DNA from 4 places in the Pseudomonas sp. Pme6b genome. Region 1 is predicted to be linked to each of the others. Evidence: predicted binding sites of a transcription regulator. Region 1 holds the regulator's gene; each other region holds the start of a gene.
The links. The regulator FliA, encoded in region 1, starts transcription of late flagellar genes. The targets are predictions, from matches to a motif close to CTAAAGTTTNNNNNNNNNNNGCCGNTAA.
Positions count from the first base shown of each region.

Region 1 (4,212 bases):
GAGGCGGCCATCATCGGTAACCGGCGCATTGCCGGTGGCGTAGAGCTGACTGCCGCTCTGGATTACAAGCTGTCCGCCCTGGCACCGCGTGTGCCGAACATGGAGCTCGAAGACGAGCTGCGCAAGACCCAGTCGCGCATCGTCTCTGCTCAGGCCGAATTGAACAACCGCAGCGACAGTGACGCGTCGATCAATCTTCAGCTGTTTTCCGGCAAACCGGTCAGCGCTGTCGATACGCACATCGAGCCGACGCTCGAAGAGCCGCCACGACCATTCGCGTACACGCCGCCTGCGCCCGCAGAGCCTGCTGTCGGCCAGCGCGCCTATGATTCGATGCGCTCCGAATTGAACGGCTTGCGCGAGCTGCTGGAAGTCCAGCTTGGCTCCCTGGCCTGGAACCAGCTGCAGGGCAGTCGTCCGCAGCAGGCCAATCTGTGGCGCCGCCTGCAACGTGTCGGTTTGTCCGGCCCGCTGTCGCGCGATCTGCTGTCGATGATCCCGGAGATTGACGAGCCTCGTCAGGCCTGGCGCATGTTGCTGGCCCATTTGGCGCGCATGATTGCCGTGCCGGACATCGAGCCGCTAGAAGAGGGTGGAGTCATTGCCATGGTCGGGCCTGCCGGCATGGGCAAGACCACCACGCTGGCCAAGCTGGCGGCACGTTACGTGTTGAAGTACGGTCCGCAGAATATCGCTCTGGTCAGCATGGACAGTTTCCGCATCGGCGCACAGGAGCAGCTCAAGACCCTTGGGCGCATCCTCAACGTGCCGGTTACCCATGTCGATCCTGGCCAGTCGCTGGTCCAGGCGCTGGAGCCGCTGCTGCGCAAGCGCGTGGTGTTGATCGATACCGCCGGGCTGCAAGCCAGCGATCCCGCGCTGCGCATGCAACTGGAAAGTCTGGCAGGGCGTGGCATCAAGTCGCGTAACTACCTGGTACTGGCGACCACCAGCCAGAAGCAGGTGCTGACCGCTGCTTATCACAGTTACAAGCGTTGTGGCCTGGCCGGATGCATTCTGACCAAGCTTGATGAAACAGCCAGCCTTGGCGAAGTCCTGAGCCTGGCGATCAGTCATGAATTACCTGTGGCCTACCTCACGGACGGACCCCGTATTCCTGACGACCTGCACACCCCGCGTCGTCATCAACTGGTGAGCCGTGCGGTGAGTGTGCAGATGCAGGATGAGCCGAGCGAGGAAGCGATGGCTGATATGTTTGCTGACCTCTATCACACCCCTGGCAAGAGAGTGGGTTAAGTGATGGATATTATTGGAATGTCCCTGCGTCAACGGTCTGCCATGCGGTGTTCATTTGCGAACGTGCAGCCCTCGATGTGGTTTCGGTCTACGCAAGACAAGGTAAAGAAATAACATGGGCAGCATGCATCCCGTACAGGTTATCGCGGTGACCGGTGGCAAAGGTGGCGTCGGTAAGACTAACGTGTCAGTGAATCTTTCACTGGCCCTTGCCGAGCTTGGCCGTCGTGTCATGCTGCTGGACGCCGATCTGGGTCTGGCCAATGTCGACGTTCTGCTTGGGCTGACGCCTAAACGTACACTTGCCGATGTGATAGAGGGCCGTTGCGAGTTGCGCGACGTTCTGTTGCAGGGGCCGGGTGGGGTGCGTATCGTGCCTGCCGCCTCTGGCACCCAGAGCATGGTGCATCTGTCCCCGGCCCAGCATGCGGGTCTGATCCAGGCGTTCAGCGAGATTGGCGACAACCTTGATGTGCTGGTGATTGACACGGCTGCCGGTATCGGCGAATCGGTGGTCAGCTTCGTGCGCGCCGCTCAGGAAGTGTTGCTGGTGGTGTGCGACGAGCCCACGTCGATCACCGATGCCTACGCCCTGATCAAACTGCTCAACCGCGACTACGGCATGAACCGCTTCCGTGTGCTGGCCAACATGGCGCAGAGCCCGCAGGAAGGGCGCAACCTGTTCGCCAAACTCACCAAAGTGACGGACCGTTTTCTTGATGTCGCGCTGCAGTATGTAGGTGCCGTGCCGTACGACGAGTGCGTGCGCAAGGCCGTACAGAAACAGCGCGCCGTCTACGAAGCATTCCCGCGATCCAAATGTGCGCTGGCGTTCAAGGCCATTGCCCAGAAGGTTGATACCTGGCCGCTGCCAGCCAACCCGCGGGGTCATCTCGAGTTCTTCGTTGAGCGACTCGTTCACCAGACCAGTGCAGGGCCTGTGCAATGACTGCGAGCGGCTACCAGATGTACAGCAAGGCTTCCCGTAATTCGCAATACGAGTTGATCGAGCGTTATGCGCCATTGGTCAAGCGTATCGCTTATCATCTGCTGGCGCGCTTGCCGGCCAGCGTGCAGGTCGAGGATCTGATCCAGGCTGGCATGATCGGTCTGCTTGAAGTCTCCACCAAATATGATTCAACCAAAGGTGCGAGTTTCGAGACCTACGCCGGCATTCGCATTCGTGGTGCGATGCTGGATGAAGTGCGCAAGGGCGACTGGGCACCACGCTCAGTGCACCGCAATACCCGAATGGTCAGTGACGCAATTCGTGCAATTGAAGCTAAAACCGGCCGTGACGCTAAAGATCACGAGGTTGCGGCCGAACTCCAGTTGAGTCTTGATGATTATTACGGGATTTTGAATGACACCTTGGGCAGCCGCCTCTTCAGTTTCGACGACCTGCTTCAGGACGGCGATCACGAAGGGCTGCATGAGGATGGCGCAAGCGGTTCGCTTGAGCCGTCGCGCGACCTGGAAGACGAGCGCTTCCAGGCAGCGTTGGCCGATGCAATTGCCAATTTGCCAGAGCGTGAGCGTCTGGTGTTGGCGCTGTACTACGACGAAGAGCTGAACCTCAAGGAAATCGGAGAGGTTCTTGGGGTCAGCGAATCTCGGGTCAGTCAGTTACACAGCCAGTGCGCAGCTCGTTTGCGGGGGCGTTTGGGGGAGTGGCGAGCGCGTTGACGGCAGTGCGCGACGTTTGTCGTGCGTTGTCTGCATGCCGGCTGTGCAAAGCGTTACGTGGTAGCAGGATAGACGAGGCAAGGGCCTGTCGGGCAATGTCTCGATGGGCTTTAGTCGCAGTCTTGACTGTCGTTGTGCCAAGCCCGTCGTCGTTTCGTATAGCTGGGGGTGTGCTGTGCCAGTATTGAGTGAACAGCGTGTTCAGGTGCTGAACGCGTTAAAGACTGCTTGGAGGTCGAATTGGACAAGAACATGAAAATCCTCATCGTTGATGACTTCTCAACGATGCGGCGGATCATCAAGAATCTGTTGCGTGATCTGGGATTTACCAACACATCTGAAGCGGATGACGGTCTGACCGCATTGCCGATGCTGCAGAGCGGTGCCTTTGACTTTCTGGTGACGGACTGGAACATGCCTGGCATGACCGGTATCGACTTGTTGCGTCAGGTCCGTGCGGACGAGCGTCTCAAGAGCCTTCCTGTACTGATGGTTACTGCCGAAGCGAAGCGTGAGCAGATCATTGAAGCTGCCCAGGCCGGGGTGAACGGTTATGTAGTCAAGCCATTCACGGCTCAAGCGCTTAAAGAGAAGATCGAAAAGATCTTTGAACGCGTCAATAGCTGATGCATGCCGCGAGGGCGCTATGGATAACAATGATTCGATGGCCGACTTTGAGTCGACCTTAAAGAGACACGCGCAGGAACTCGTCACCAGCCTTGAAAAGGGCCGCTTCGGTGACGCTGTGCAGCTGATCCATGAACTCAACCAGACACGCGACCGCGGCCTTTATCAGGAAGTGGGCAAGCTGACTCGTGAGCTGCACAGTGCAATCGTCAACTTTCATATTGATCCGCACATGCCTCAAGCCGAGGAAGTGTCGCAGATCACCGACGCGACCGAACGCCTGTCGTATGTGGTGAGGCTGACCGAGAATGCGGCCAACCGCACTATGGACCTGGTCGAGGAAAGCACACCGCTCATGAGCGGTCTGAGCTCCGATGCCAAGGCATTGAGTGACGACTGGGGGCGTTTCATGCGCCGCGAAATCGGTGCTGAAGAATTCCGTGAGCTGGCCAAGCGGGTCGATGGTTTTCTGACGCGCACCGAGCAGGAGGCAGATAGGGTTTCCGGGCATCTCAACGATATTTTGCTTGCCCAGGATTACCAGGACCTTACGGGGCAGGTTATCAAGCGCGTGACGCAATTGGTTACGGAAGTCGAGAGCAATCTGCTCAAACTGGTGCTCATGGCCAGCCATGTCGATCG
Region 1 covers NZ_CM176704.1:4,032,475-4,036,686, reverse strand. The annotation lists gene flhF (flagellar biosynthesis GTPase FlhF) at 1-1,257, shown strand, start outside; gene fleN (flagellar synthesis regulator FleN) at 1,373-2,206, shown strand; gene fliA (RNA polymerase sigma factor FliA) at 2,203-2,943, shown strand; gene AC4ANE_RS18235 (chemotaxis response regulator CheY) at 3,196-3,570, shown strand; gene AC4ANE_RS18230 (protein phosphatase CheZ) at 3,590-4,212, shown strand, end outside.

Region 2 (4,212 bases), 1.9 Mb from region 1:
CGGTGTTCATCCTTCGCAGGCTTGCTTCGCACGCGGCCGGGATACCGCTGCGGCTGGCATTGTGCGGGTAGACCTTGCTGACCACGAATACCTTGTCGCGTTGCCCGGCGATGGCTTGCCCGACGATCTCTTCGGCAGCGCCGTCGGCGTACATCTCGGCGGTGTCGATCAGGGTCAGGCCCTGTTCGATACCCATGCAAAGGCCAGCAATTTCTGCCGAGCGCAGGTGCCCTTTTTCACCCATGTGCCAGGTGCCCTGACCCAGCACTGGTACAGTTCTGCCTGCCAATTCCAGTGTGCGCATGTGACCCCCTGCAATAAATAAGCATCTAAATGAGCGGTTGATTAAGCAGGTGTCAGGCAACAAGAGGCGCACTAGGTTCCGTGCACCCCATCGCAATGCAGATTTAAACCCGGAACTGCTTCAGCAGCCCGTTCAGTTCTTCACTCAAGTCGCGCAGGTGCAGGCTGGCCGAAGTCGATTGTTCAGCGGCGAGTGCAGTGCTTTGGGACAGTTGCGCGGCCTGGGTCACGTTCTGGTTGATGTCGTCCACCACATGCGTCTGTTGCAGAGTAGCGCTGGCAATGGAGGTGTTCAGGCTATTGAGGTTGCGTAGCGCCTGACTGATGGACGTCAGGCTCTGGCCTGCCTGGTTGGCCTGCTCGATAGTCAGTTGCGAGGAACGGCTGCTGTCGCCGATTACCTTGACCGCCGCGTCGGAATGCTTTTGCAGGCGTTCGATCATGGCCTGGATTTCTGCAGTCGACTTCTGGGTGCGCTGGGCCAGCAGACGTACTTCGTCAGCCACTACGGCAAAGCCACGACCCTGTTCACCTGCGCGTGCCGCTTCGATGGCGGCGTTCAGCGCCAGCAGGTTGGTCTGCTCGGCAATCGAACTGATGACTTCCAGTACGCTGCCGATCTGCGTGCTCTCGCTGGCCAGACTCTGCATCACTTCAACGGCTTGGCCGATGGTGGTGGACAGGTGTTCGATCTGGCGCAGGCTGTTATCGATGTTGACCTGACCCTGCTGCGCCTGTGACTCGGCATCACGCATTTCGTTGGCGGCCTGCTCGGCGTTCTTGGCCACGTCTTGTACGCCATAGGTCACTTCGTTGATCGCGGTGGCAACCAGGTCCATTTGTTGGGACTGCTGCTCGCTGCGTTTCTGCGCCTGCCCGGCATTGCTGCCCAGATCCGTTGAGGCCTGGCCCAGCGCTACTGCCGAATTCTGCAACTGGCCGACGACATTGCGCAGCTTGGCGACAAAGGCGTTGAAGTGAACGCCCAGCTCGGTGATTTCATCCTTGCCGTGGGTTTCCAGCGTACGGGTCAGGTCACTTTCGCCACTGGCGATGCTGGCCATTGCACCGACCGCCGCTCTCAGCGGTCGCACGATACTGCGCACAATCATGACCAGTAGCAGGACCATGACCAGCACGATGCCTGCGATGAAGATGCCGGCGTTCCATAGCTGTGCCTTGAACTCTGCCGCTACGTCATCGACGTATACGCCCGACCCCAGAATCCAGCCCCAGGGCTGAAAAAGCTGCACGTAAGAAGTTTTTTTCACCGGCTCGCTGGCGCCGGGCTTGGGCCAGCGGTAATTCACCATCCCGGCACCCTGGGCTTTGACCAGCGTGACCATTTCGTTGAACACCGCAAAGCCGTCCGGGTCCTTGATGGTCGATATGTCCTGGCCTTCAAGTTTGGGGTTGGTGGGGTGCATGATCATCACCGGGCGCAGGTCGTTGATCCAGAAGTAGTCGCTCTGGCTGTAACGCAAGCCCTTTATCTCTTTCAGGGCCTGTTGTTGCGCGGCTTCGCGCGTCATGCTGCCCGCGGCTTCAAGCCCTTGGTAGTAGGTGAGTATGCCGCTGGCGGTCTGGACCACATGCATGGTTTTTTCGGCCTTGGCCTGATACAGATCGTTATGGATCTGTCTGAGCAGGGTCGCCGACAAAACAAAAAGCATCAGCACTGAAACCACAAGGATCAGCCACAGACGGCGGCTGATGGAAAAACTGCGCATACTCATGATTATCATCCCGTGCATTATTTTTTCTTTTTATGGAAACCGAGCCGCGCAACGCGCGATGCAGAGCCTTTAAGCTTCTCGGCGCATCATGACCAAACATGAGATAACAGTCACATTTTTTTACAGACCTACATCGGTATAGCGAAAGGCTTACAGCAACAGACGCGATTGGCTCTATCGACGGACCCTCAGTGAATGTAGGATCCAATTCAACAGCTGCAGCGAAGGAACGCCGCAGCGATCAGGGAAGATCGACCATTGCCAGGAGGCTACTGACAGGATGTCGGAATGGTCATGTTGCAAAACCACCCGCTTCGGCGGGTTTTTTGCGTCTGCAGCAAAGCGGGGTGGGGTTCAGCGGTCCGGCTCGCAACCCTTGAGCACCAGCCTGAGAATGGTCCGGGTCGCGGCCTCGTAATCAGCGTCCTCCAGTTTCGCCTTGCCGGTAACGGTTGCGATCTGCCAGTCGAAATCTGCGTAGGTCTGGGTCGCGGCCCAGATGGTGAACATCAGGTGATGGGGATCGAGCGGGGCGATCTGCCCGCTGTCGATCCAGGCTTGAATGCATTCGATATTGTGCCGCGCCTGCCCATTGAGCTGTTCGATCTGCTCTGACGTAAGGTGCGGGGCGCCGTGCATGATCTCGCTGGCGAACACTTTTGAGGCAAAGGGCAGGTCACGGGAAATCTGGATCTTCGAACGGATGTAGCTGCTCAGTACGTCGGCCGGTACACCTTGAGGATTGAACGGCGTCGAAGCTTGCAGGATGGGCTCGATGATGCTTTCCAGCACCTCGCGATAGAGGTTGTCCTTGGATTTGAAGTAGTAATAGACGTTGGGCTTGGGGACACCGGCCTTGGCCGCGATATCGCTGGTCTTGCTGGCGGCGAAGCCCTTGTCGGCGAATTCTTCGCTGGCAGCGCGCAGGATGAGTTCTTTGTTGCGCTCGCGGATACTGCTCATGACCCGGTTATTCCCTTGCCTGCATGGCGGTCGCGCATGTTAGCACCGGGTTCGCGCAGCGCTCAATGTCGAAGGCCCGAAGCAGGATCGCAACGAGCCGGTTGCATCAGGCGCTCATCAATTCCTGGACTCGGGCAGCCAGAGCATCAATCGCAAACGGCTTGGTCAGTACCCGCATGCCTGGCCCGAGCTGCTCGTCACCAATGGCAGCGTTTTCTGCATAACCGGTGATGAACAGGGTTTTCAGATGCGGACGTACTTCGCGTCCCGCGTCGGCCATCTGTCGCCCGTTCATGCCACCGGGCAAGCCCACGTCGGTGATGAGCAGATCGATATGCACGTCCGAGCGCAGCAGTTTGAGGCCGGCCAGGCTGTCGGCCGCCTCGATCAGGGTATAACCCAGATCCCCGAGCGCGTCGGTGAGCAGCATGCGTACCGTCGGTTCGTCGTCCACGATCAGAATGGTCTCTCCAGACTGGGTAAACTCGAACGGCGCCTGGTGCACATCGCTCTCGTCTCTGGTCGCTGTACCGTCGTAACGTGGCAGATACAGGGATATCGAGGTTCCCTTGCCCACCTGCGACTGAATGCGCACCCGACCGCCGGACTGATTGGCGAACCCGTAAATCATCGACAGACCAAGACCGGTGCCCTGACCAATGGGCTTGGTGGTGAAGAAGGGGTCGAATGCCTTGGCGATGACATCGGGCGTCATGCCTGTGCCGGTGTCGGTCACGCACAGCGACAGATAGTGACCCTCAGGCATATCGTGCATCCGCGCCACATCACCTTCTATCCATTGGTTGTCGGCCTCGATCGTGATGCGCCCGCCGTCCGGCATCGCGTCGCGGGCGTTGATACACAGATTCAGCAGCGCGTTCTCCAGCTGGCTTGCATCGACCAGCGTTGGCCATAGACCTATGGTGCCAATGGTTTCGACCACGATGCTGGGGCCTACCGTGCGCTGGATAAGGTCTGTCATGCCTTTCATCAGCCTGTTCACGTCGGTTGGCTGTGGGTCCAGTGTCTGGCGTCGGGAGAAGGCCAGAAGCCTGTGCGTCAAGGCCGCGGCGCGCTTGGCAGCGCCCTGTGCGGTGACGATGTATTTGTCTACATCGTTCCAGCGCCCCTGTGCAATACGGGTGTTCATCAATTCCAGAGCACCGGAAATGCCCGCCAGCAGGTTGTTGAAATCATGGGCGAGACCGCC
Region 2 covers NZ_CM176704.1:2,146,284-2,150,495, forward strand. The annotation lists gene AC4ANE_RS09840 (aldo/keto reductase) at 1-304, opposite strand, end outside; gene AC4ANE_RS09845 (methyl-accepting chemotaxis protein) at 408-2,039, opposite strand; gene AC4ANE_RS09850 (TetR/AcrR family transcriptional regulator) at 2,394-3,002, opposite strand; partial or broken gene AC4ANE_RS09855 (PAS domain-containing hybrid sensor histidine kinase/response regulator) at 3,109-4,212, opposite strand, start outside.
Region 2: the regulator FliA is predicted to act here: its motif matches at 2,115-2,142, upstream of AC4ANE_RS09845 (methyl-accepting chemotaxis protein).

Region 3 (4,212 bases), 2.1 Mb from region 1:
GGTGTAACGCTCTACTAAGCTTTTAGTCGGCTATTGGCCTTGGCGCCAGCATCGCACAGGGTGGGATTCATTGAAATAAAAGTGTCATAAATCCGCACCGCAAATGCAAGACCGGACGCGGGAGCGTCGCACGATGGCTGAAGAGCTTCGGCACGACAGTTGGATTATCGTTCCGCACGCTCCAGCATGGGAATGCCTTGGGTGACGCTCTGCGTCACAAGTCTGCGCCGCACCACAAACGCAAGACCGGACGCGGAGCGTCCAGAACGGCATGCGACGCGGAGCGTCGCACGATGGCTGAAGAACTTCGGCACGACAGTTGGGATTATCGTTCCGCACGCTCCAGCGTGGGAATGCCGTTCGTGACGCTCTGCGTCACAAGTCTGCGCCGCACCGCAAACGCAAGACCGGACGCGGAGCGTCCAGAACGGCATACCCACGCGGAGCATGGGTACGATGGTGTTCTTGAGAGCACTTATCGCTCTCCGACGCGGAGCATCGGCACGATAGTCGTGAGGCTTCCAGCAGCCATCAACGGAACCGGTCAACCTCGTTACGCAGTTCTGTCGCCAACCCATTCAGCTCCTGAGCGGTGACCGCCAGGTTGGACATCACCTGGCGCTGTTCGCTGTTGGCCATGGCGATGCTTTGCAGGTTGCTGCTGAGCATGGTGGCGGTGCTGCTTTGTTCCTGGGTGGCGGTGGTGATGGCGGCGAACTGGTGACCGGCCGAGCGGCTTTGTTCGTCGATCTGGGCCAGTGCCGAGGCCACTTTGGCGTTAAGCGACAGGCCTTCCTGCATCAGGGTGTTGCCCTGTTGCATGGTGCTGATGGCGTTGCCGGTTTCCTGCTGAATGCTGGCGATCATGCCGGAGATTTCGTCCGTCGCTTCACGGGTACGAGAAGCCAGGCTGCGCACTTCATCGGCCACCACGGCAAAGCCGCGGCCTTGTTCACCGGCACGTGCGGCCTCGATGGCGGCGTTGAGTGCCAGCAGGTTGGTCTGGTCGGCAATCGAGGTAATCACCCCGACAATGCTGCCGATCTCCTGCGAACGCTGGCCCAGTGTGTCGATGACCGTTGCTGTACTGCTCAGCGAGGTTGCGATCTGTTGCAGCGATGAAGACGCCTCGTCCATCGAGGTACGACCAATGCGCGTCTGCTGCGCATTTTCCTGTGCCAGACGCTCGGTATTGCTCATGTTGTCAGCGATGTTCATCGACGTGGCGCTGAACTCCTCGACGGCACCGGCCATGCTGGTGATCTCGCCGGACTGTTGCTCCATGCCCTCGAACGCGCCGCCGGACAGGCCGGACAATGCGTGGGCGCGCGTGCTGACTTCCTGCGCCGCGGTGCGGATATGCGACACCATTGATGACAGCGCTTCGCTCATCTTGTTGAAGCTGCCCGACAGTTGCCCGATCTCGTCGTTGCTGGTCACATTGAGGCGTACGCTCAGGTCGCCCGCACCCAATGCATCGGCCTGGCGTACCAGTTCGGACAGTGGACGCAGCTTGCTGCGCAGTAGCCAGATCGCGCTGATCACTGCGATCAGCATGGCCAGCACACTGCCGATGGCCAGCTGGGTGCCGACGTTCCAGGTCACTTCACTGATTTCGTCACGCGGCATGCTGGCGATGACGGTCCAGGGGCCGCCGGCGAACGGCTGGCCAACGCTGTAGTAGTCGTCATCGCCGTCATCCCAGAACTGCGCCTTGCCCGGTTTGCTGGCGAGGTCGGCAACGGACTTCGCTGCACCGTCCAGAGATTTGACGCCCGCCGGCGGAACCAGCCAGGCACCTTTTTCGTCCAGCAGTGCCAGCGAGCCGGTAGAGCCAATGCGAAAGCTCTTGAGGTTATCGAACTGGGTTTTCTGTGCGTCGGTGTAATCGAAGCCCACAAACAGCGCCGCAATGATCTTGCCGCTGCTGTCGCGAACCGGGCTGTACTGAGTCATGTAATAGCGATCAAACAACACCGCTTTGCCCACATAGCTCTGACCGGCGATCAAACGCTCGTAGGCTGCGCCCTTGCGATCCAGCACGGTACCGATGGCGCGCGTGCCATCCTGTTTGCTCAGAGAGGTGCTGATACGGACGAAGTCGTCGCCGCTGCGCACGAAAATCGTCGCCACGCCCGCGGTCATCGAGCGGAATTCATCAACCTCGGCAAAATCGTTGTTCAGTGCGGTATCACGCAGAAACAGGCCTGGCGTGGAAGTGCCCGCTACCGTGACCGGTTTGTCGGGTTGCAGGTTCAGGCCACCGGCAAAGCGCTTTTCGAACAGACCACTGAGGCGCTGAGTGCTATCGCGCAGGGTGCTGTGGAACGTGCTCAACTGGTCGGCGAGCAATCTGGCTTCGCTCGACATGTGCTCTTCGCGAATGACCAGGTTGGACGCGTCCAGAGACCTTAACGCGAACAGGGTGCTGCCGCTGATAACCACAGCCAGGATCACGGCCAGAGCAATACCGAGTTGCGAGGCAATTCGGGTACGGGGCTTGGACATAGAGACTCCATGCCGAATGATTGGAGTTGCCTGATCCGTGGCTTACCATTCAGCGAACAAATTAATGAGTGTTTTAAGCTGCCTGAACAGGCATTCGTTAAGCAGTGCTTCGGCCACCAGAGTCGTTACTTGAGTAACGGTCGCGACATTAACCAATGATGGCAGTTCAATACTAAACTAATTTTTAATGCAGTACTTCAACTAACGGCAACTCCATAGCGTTGACTTCCGTCTGCAGAAAATCGCTGAGGCGACGCAACCTCTCTGCGCCGGGCCTTGTGCGCGGCCAGACCAGATAATAATTTTCTCCGCTGAATACCGCGGTGCGCCACGGCAGGCTCAGACGGGCCTGCGCCACGTCTTCGGCGACCATAAGTAAGTCGCCCATCGATACGCCGTAACCGCGTGCTGCTGCAATCATTCCCAGCTCAAGCGTATCGAACACCTGCCCGCCTTTGAGCGACACCTGATCGGCCAGCCCCATGCGGTTCAGCCAGGTGCGCCAGTCACGCCGGTCAGGGGTGGGATGCAGCAACTCGGCCTTGGCCAGCCGCTTCACGTCCCATGGCGGGTCCTTCAACAACGTAGGTGCCCCCACCGGAATCAACAGCTCCGGGAACAGCAAAGTGGCTTCCCAGTCCGAGGGGAAATGCCCGTGACTGAGTAAAATCGCGCAGTCGAAAGGCTCCAGAGTAAAGTCCACGGCATCGATATCCATCCAGGCGCTGGTCAGCTGCACCTCGTTGCCTACTTGCAGATGACGGAAGCGACTGAGCCGCGCCAGCAACCAGCGCATGGTCAGCGTCGATGGCGCTTTCATGCGCAGAATGCCTTCGTCGGTCTGCAAGGTGCTGCAGGCTCGCTCAAGCGCCAGAAACCCATCACGCACGCCGGGCAACAGCGCACGCGCTGATTCAGTCAGTTGCAAGTTGCGCCCGTTGCGCTGAAACAAACGACAGGCAAAGTGCTCTTCCAGCGTGCGGATGTGACGGCTTACTGCACTTTGAGTGATCGAAAGCTCCTCGGCCGCTCGCGTGAACGACGTATGCCGCGCCGCAGCTTCAAACGCCCTTAGTGCATAAAGAGGGGGGAGACTGCGAGGCATATGGCGCTTCCTGCTGGCGATGAGTGGCTACTTTACTGCAAATCGTCTCAGATGAGTTTTACTCATGCAGCGCATCAGGTTTATCGTTTTGTGCTTGCGCGTCCAACCGCCCAGAATAGGCGCTCATCCGAACTCCGCCGTAGAGCACCGCCCACATGCAGCCCGCACTTAAAGAACTCTGGATCATCCTGCGCCTTGCCGGGCCGCTGATTGCATCGCAGATGGCGCACATGCTGATGGTGTTCACCGACACGGTGATGATGGGCAAGATCGGCCCGGAGGCGCTGGCAGGCGGTGGCCTGGGTGCGGCCACGTACAGCTTTGTTTCATTCTTTTGCGTGGGCGTGATGGCTGCGGTCGGCACGCTGGTCGCGATTCGCCATGGTGCAGGTGATACCGAAGGTGCGACGCGCCTGACCCAGGCCGGTCTGTGGCTGGCGTGGGGCATGGCGCTGGTTGCTGCGCTGCTGCTGTGGAACCTCGAGCCCATCCTGTTGCAGTTCGGTCAGGCCGAAGCCAACGTGCATATGGCTGCCCAGTTTCTGATCACCCTGCCCTTTGCCCTGCCTGGCTTGCTCAGCTTCATGGCACTGCGCGGC
Region 3 covers NZ_CM176704.1:74,468-78,679, forward strand. The annotation lists gene AC4ANE_RS00350 (methyl-accepting chemotaxis protein) at 532-2,508, opposite strand; gene AC4ANE_RS00355 (LysR substrate-binding domain-containing protein) at 2,693-3,613, opposite strand; gene AC4ANE_RS00360 (NorM family multidrug efflux MATE transporter) at 3,769-4,212, shown strand, end outside.
Region 3: the regulator FliA is predicted to act here: its motif matches at 2,615-2,642, upstream of AC4ANE_RS00350 (methyl-accepting chemotaxis protein).

Region 4 (4,212 bases), 210 kb from region 1:
TCGCAAAACAAACCAGCCTTGGCACCGACCAGGAACAAACGGCGGCTGCCAACCGAGCTGAGTATTTTTCTGGTGCTGATCGGTATCGGTCTGATCTTTGAGCTGTTTGGCTGGATCGTCCGTGATCAGAGCTTTCTGCTCAACTCCCAGCGTCTGGTACTGATGATCCTTCAGGTGTCGATCATCGGCTTGCTGGCCATCGGCGTGACTCAGGTGATCATTACCACAGGCATCGACCTGTCGTCCGGTTCGGTGCTGGCACTGTCAGCGATGATTGCCGCGAGCCTGGCGCAAACCTCGGACTTCTCCCGGGCGGTATTTCCTTCCTTGACCGACCTGCCCGTGTGGATTCCGATCGTGGTCGGGCTCGGAGTCGGGCTGCTGGCGGGTGCCATCAACGGCAGCATCATTGCCATAACCGGTATTCCGCCATTCATTGCCACGCTGGGCATGATGGTCTCCGCGCGTGGCCTGGCGCGCTTCTACACCGAAGGTCAGCCGGTGAGCATGCTCTCTGACTCCTACACGGCTATCGGACAGGGCGCGATGCCGGTGATCATCTTTCTGGTGGTGGCGGTGATCTTCCACATTGCCCTGCGTTATACCAAGTACGGCAAATACACCTACGCCATCGGCGGCAACATGCAGGCTGCGCGTACTTCCGGGATCAACGTCAAGCGCCACCTGGTTATCGTCTATAGCATCGCCGGGCTGCTGGCCGGGCTGGCAGGGGTGGTTGCCTCGGCACGTGCCGCAACCGGGCAGGCCGGAATGGGCATGTCCTATGAACTGGACGCTATCGCTGCCGCAGTCATCGGCGGCACCAGCCTGTCCGGTGGAGTAGGGCGAATCACCGGCACTGTGATCGGTGCGCTGATTCTCGGCGTAATGGCCAGTGGTTTCACCTTTGTCGGCGTAGACGCCTATGTTCAGGACATTATCAAAGGCCTGATCATTGTAGTGGCGGTGGTAATCGATCAATATCGCAACAAGCGCAAGACCAAGCGCTGATATTCAATAATCTGCATCAAAGGGCCTTTTTCAGGCCCTTTTGTGCGTTGAATGTTGCAGGAACCGATTAGCTGTCAGCAGGTCAGAGCCTCATCAAGCAGCATGCTGGCCGGGTCTTTCGCCCGCATTTCAAGGGTTTTACGGCAATTGTTGTACAAAAATCCTTCAATTGTGTTGCCGAGCCCGCTAGCCGGCCTTAGACTGCCGCCCCTCGTAAATTGAGTGCCAGGTGGCGCTTGGAGATTATTGGTTTGCACGGCAACGTCAAGCCGCTCCTCAATGCACGTTTTTTTATAGAGAAATAAATGACAAAGGAAAAGTTGCTGGCCATGCCGGCCGATGACTACATGAACGCCGAGCAGCACGCTTTCTTCGTCGAGCTGTTGCAGGGCATGAAGGTCGAGATCCACGAGCGAATCGAGCAGAGCCGTATTGCGATCGAGAGCCTGGACACGCCTGCCGACCCTGCAGACGCCGCTTCGGTTGAAGAGGAGCGTCACTGGCTGGTCAATGTGATCGACCGCGACCAGCGCATGCTGCCCCAGTTGGAAATGGCACTCTCGCGTATTGCCGACGATACCTTCGGCTGGTGCGATGACAGCGGTGAGCCAATCGGCCTGAAGCGTCTGCTGATCAGCCCGACCACCAAATATTGCATCGAGGCGCAAGAGCGCCACGAGCAGATCGACAAGCATCAGCGCCAGGCCTGATACGCAGGCAGCAGCTGAGTGACCGAACCGGGAGGCAAGCGATTGCCTCCCGGTTTTGTTGTGCCCGGAATTTGTCCAAAACGTATTGCTCGCTACGACCAACGGGGCATGGCATAAGGCCGTTATCTAGCGTTTAATAAACGTAATAATGATAAATACCGACGGGGTGACGCAGCATGGCCGAGAACCTATCCATGGCAGCCGGATTACCACTGGCCGATGCTCGCGGCGCTGCGTCGAAGTGGTGGGTGCCAGCGGTGCAAAGTGTCGTGTTGTGCCTGCTCTTCGCCGCCATGAGCGTTATCGGTTTGTCTCTTTATATCGTCATTCCCGCAGCGCTGCTGGTCGCCTGGCTGCCGCTTTTGTTGCGCAGAAGGCAGCCTGGCTTGCAAGTCGAGGCAAGTGACAGTGATATCGCGCTGCTGACCCGCGACCTGTCGCGCACCACTAGCCACAACGCACTGTCGGCCGCTCAGGTGGCATTTTCTGTCGGGCAACTGGCGGGCAAGGTGCAGTCGCAGTTGGGTGCTGCCGGACAGATAGTCAACAGCGCTGAACAGATGATTGCGACCGAGCAGCAGACTGCCCAGTTGAGTCAACAGGCATTGGTTGCAGCCAGTGAGGCGCGCCAGCGCAGCGAATCGGGAAGCGGCGTTCTGAATGAGTCCATCGAGCGCATGCACCTCTTGAGCAAGCGTGCTGTCGGCAGTCGTGAGTTGATCGAGGCGTTGAGCCAGCGCAGTGAAGAAATCCAGCGTGTGACGCTGGTCATTCAATCCATCGCCAGCCAGACCAACCTGCTGGCGCTCAATGCGGCCATCGAAGCTGCCCGGGCAGGTGAGCACGGGCGCGGTTTTGCGGTGGTCGCTGACGAAGTACGCGGGCTTGCGGGCCGTACTGCCAGTGCTACCGGGGAAGTCGGGCAGATGGTGGCCGATATCCAGCAACGCACCGCACAGGTGGTGGAGCAGATTCGCGAGCTGTCTTCTGATCTCGATGCGGGGGTCGAGCAGGTCGAGCTGACCGGACAGCATCTGGGCAATATCGCCCGGCTTGCGATTGAGGTGGAAAGCCAGGTCAGCGAAATTGCTCAAGGCGCGAGGAGCAACCAGGACCAGTTGGCCAGCCTGTTCGATGCTGTCGAGCACATGCGCAGTGATCTTGCCGTCAGTGATGAACAAACCCGGCAACTGGCCAAAGCCGCAGTACAGATGGAGGGGCAGGCCGAGACCATCAGCCAGCGGCTGGCTCAGGTCGGTCTGGATGACTATCACCAGCGTATCTACGACCTGGCCCGCGAAGGTGCGCGGCTGATCGCGGAAAAATTCGAGGCTGACATTGTGCAGGGGCGCGTCAGCCTGGATGACTTGTTTGATCGCAACTACAAACCCGTCCCCAATACCTCACCCACCCGCTTTACCACGCGTTTTGATCGCTACACCGATCAAGTATTGCCGGCATTGCAAGAACCGTTGCTTTCGCGCCATGAAGGTCTGGTATTCGCCATTGCCTGCACGCAGCAAGGGTATGTGCCGACGCACAACAACGCTTTCAGTCAGCCTTTGACCGGCGATGCGACGGTGGACAATGCGCGTAATCGAAGCAAGCGCAAGTTTGATGATCGTACCGGCATTCGCTGCGGCAGCCATCAACAGCCTGTTCTGCTGCAAACCTACACCCGGGACACCGGCGAACTGATGCACGACCTGTCTGTGCCTATTGTGGTCAACGGGCGACATTGGGGTGGTCTGCGCCTTGGGTACAAACCGCAAAGCCGCTGATTCTTTAAAACAGGCGGCTCAGGTTAGATCAAGTATTAAATAACCTGCCCGGTTGGTTTTTCTGTTTGGTGAAATTGCGGGTTCTGAAACCCGTTTGCACAAACGTGTAGGTGTTTGTTTATAAATAATAAATACCTGACGACAGAAGTTGTAGGAATACTCTGAATACACGCTGCATGACTTGACTGATCACCGTCTTTAAGCAAGCTGTTTAAATCAACGTTATTTACGTTTTGATTTAAGTGCGGCCTTTTCTTGGCCTGCCTCTAAGGATGGAAAAGATATGAACGATAAATGGAGTGCCGAACAAACAGCAGCAATCTCGGATGTGGTAACGCGGCGTGTTACCGCACGGATCGGAATTTTCTTCGACGGCACGGGAAATAATCGCGTCAACAGCCAGATCGGGGCTGACTGTCAGGCATTGATTGAAATGAATGGTGGTCAGCACATTAAAGAGTGTGCGGGTCGTCATGTTCATCCTGGCAGTAGTTATAGTAATGATCTGAGTAATATAGCCAGGCTGGTTGATCTTTATCGGCTGCAACGTGTCGCCGAAAATGACAGTGCAGGCTTGAAGGTGTACTACCCGATCTATGTAAGCGGGGCGGGTACTACCTCCGGCGGGCGTGATTCGGTATGGCCGGGACAGAGTTTCGGCCGTGGCACCACTGGTGTGATATGCAAAGTGGAAAATGCATTCAGAAAGC
Region 4 covers NZ_CM176704.1:3,817,992-3,822,203, reverse strand. The annotation lists gene AC4ANE_RS17265 (ABC transporter permease) at 1-1,011, shown strand, start outside; gene AC4ANE_RS17260 (TraR/DksA family transcriptional regulator) at 1,317-1,721, shown strand; gene AC4ANE_RS17255 (methyl-accepting chemotaxis protein) at 1,898-3,502, shown strand; gene AC4ANE_RS17250 (T6SS phospholipase effector Tle1-like catalytic domain-containing protein) at 3,786-4,212, shown strand, end outside.
Region 4: the regulator FliA is predicted to act here: its motif matches at 1,820-1,847, upstream of AC4ANE_RS17255 (methyl-accepting chemotaxis protein).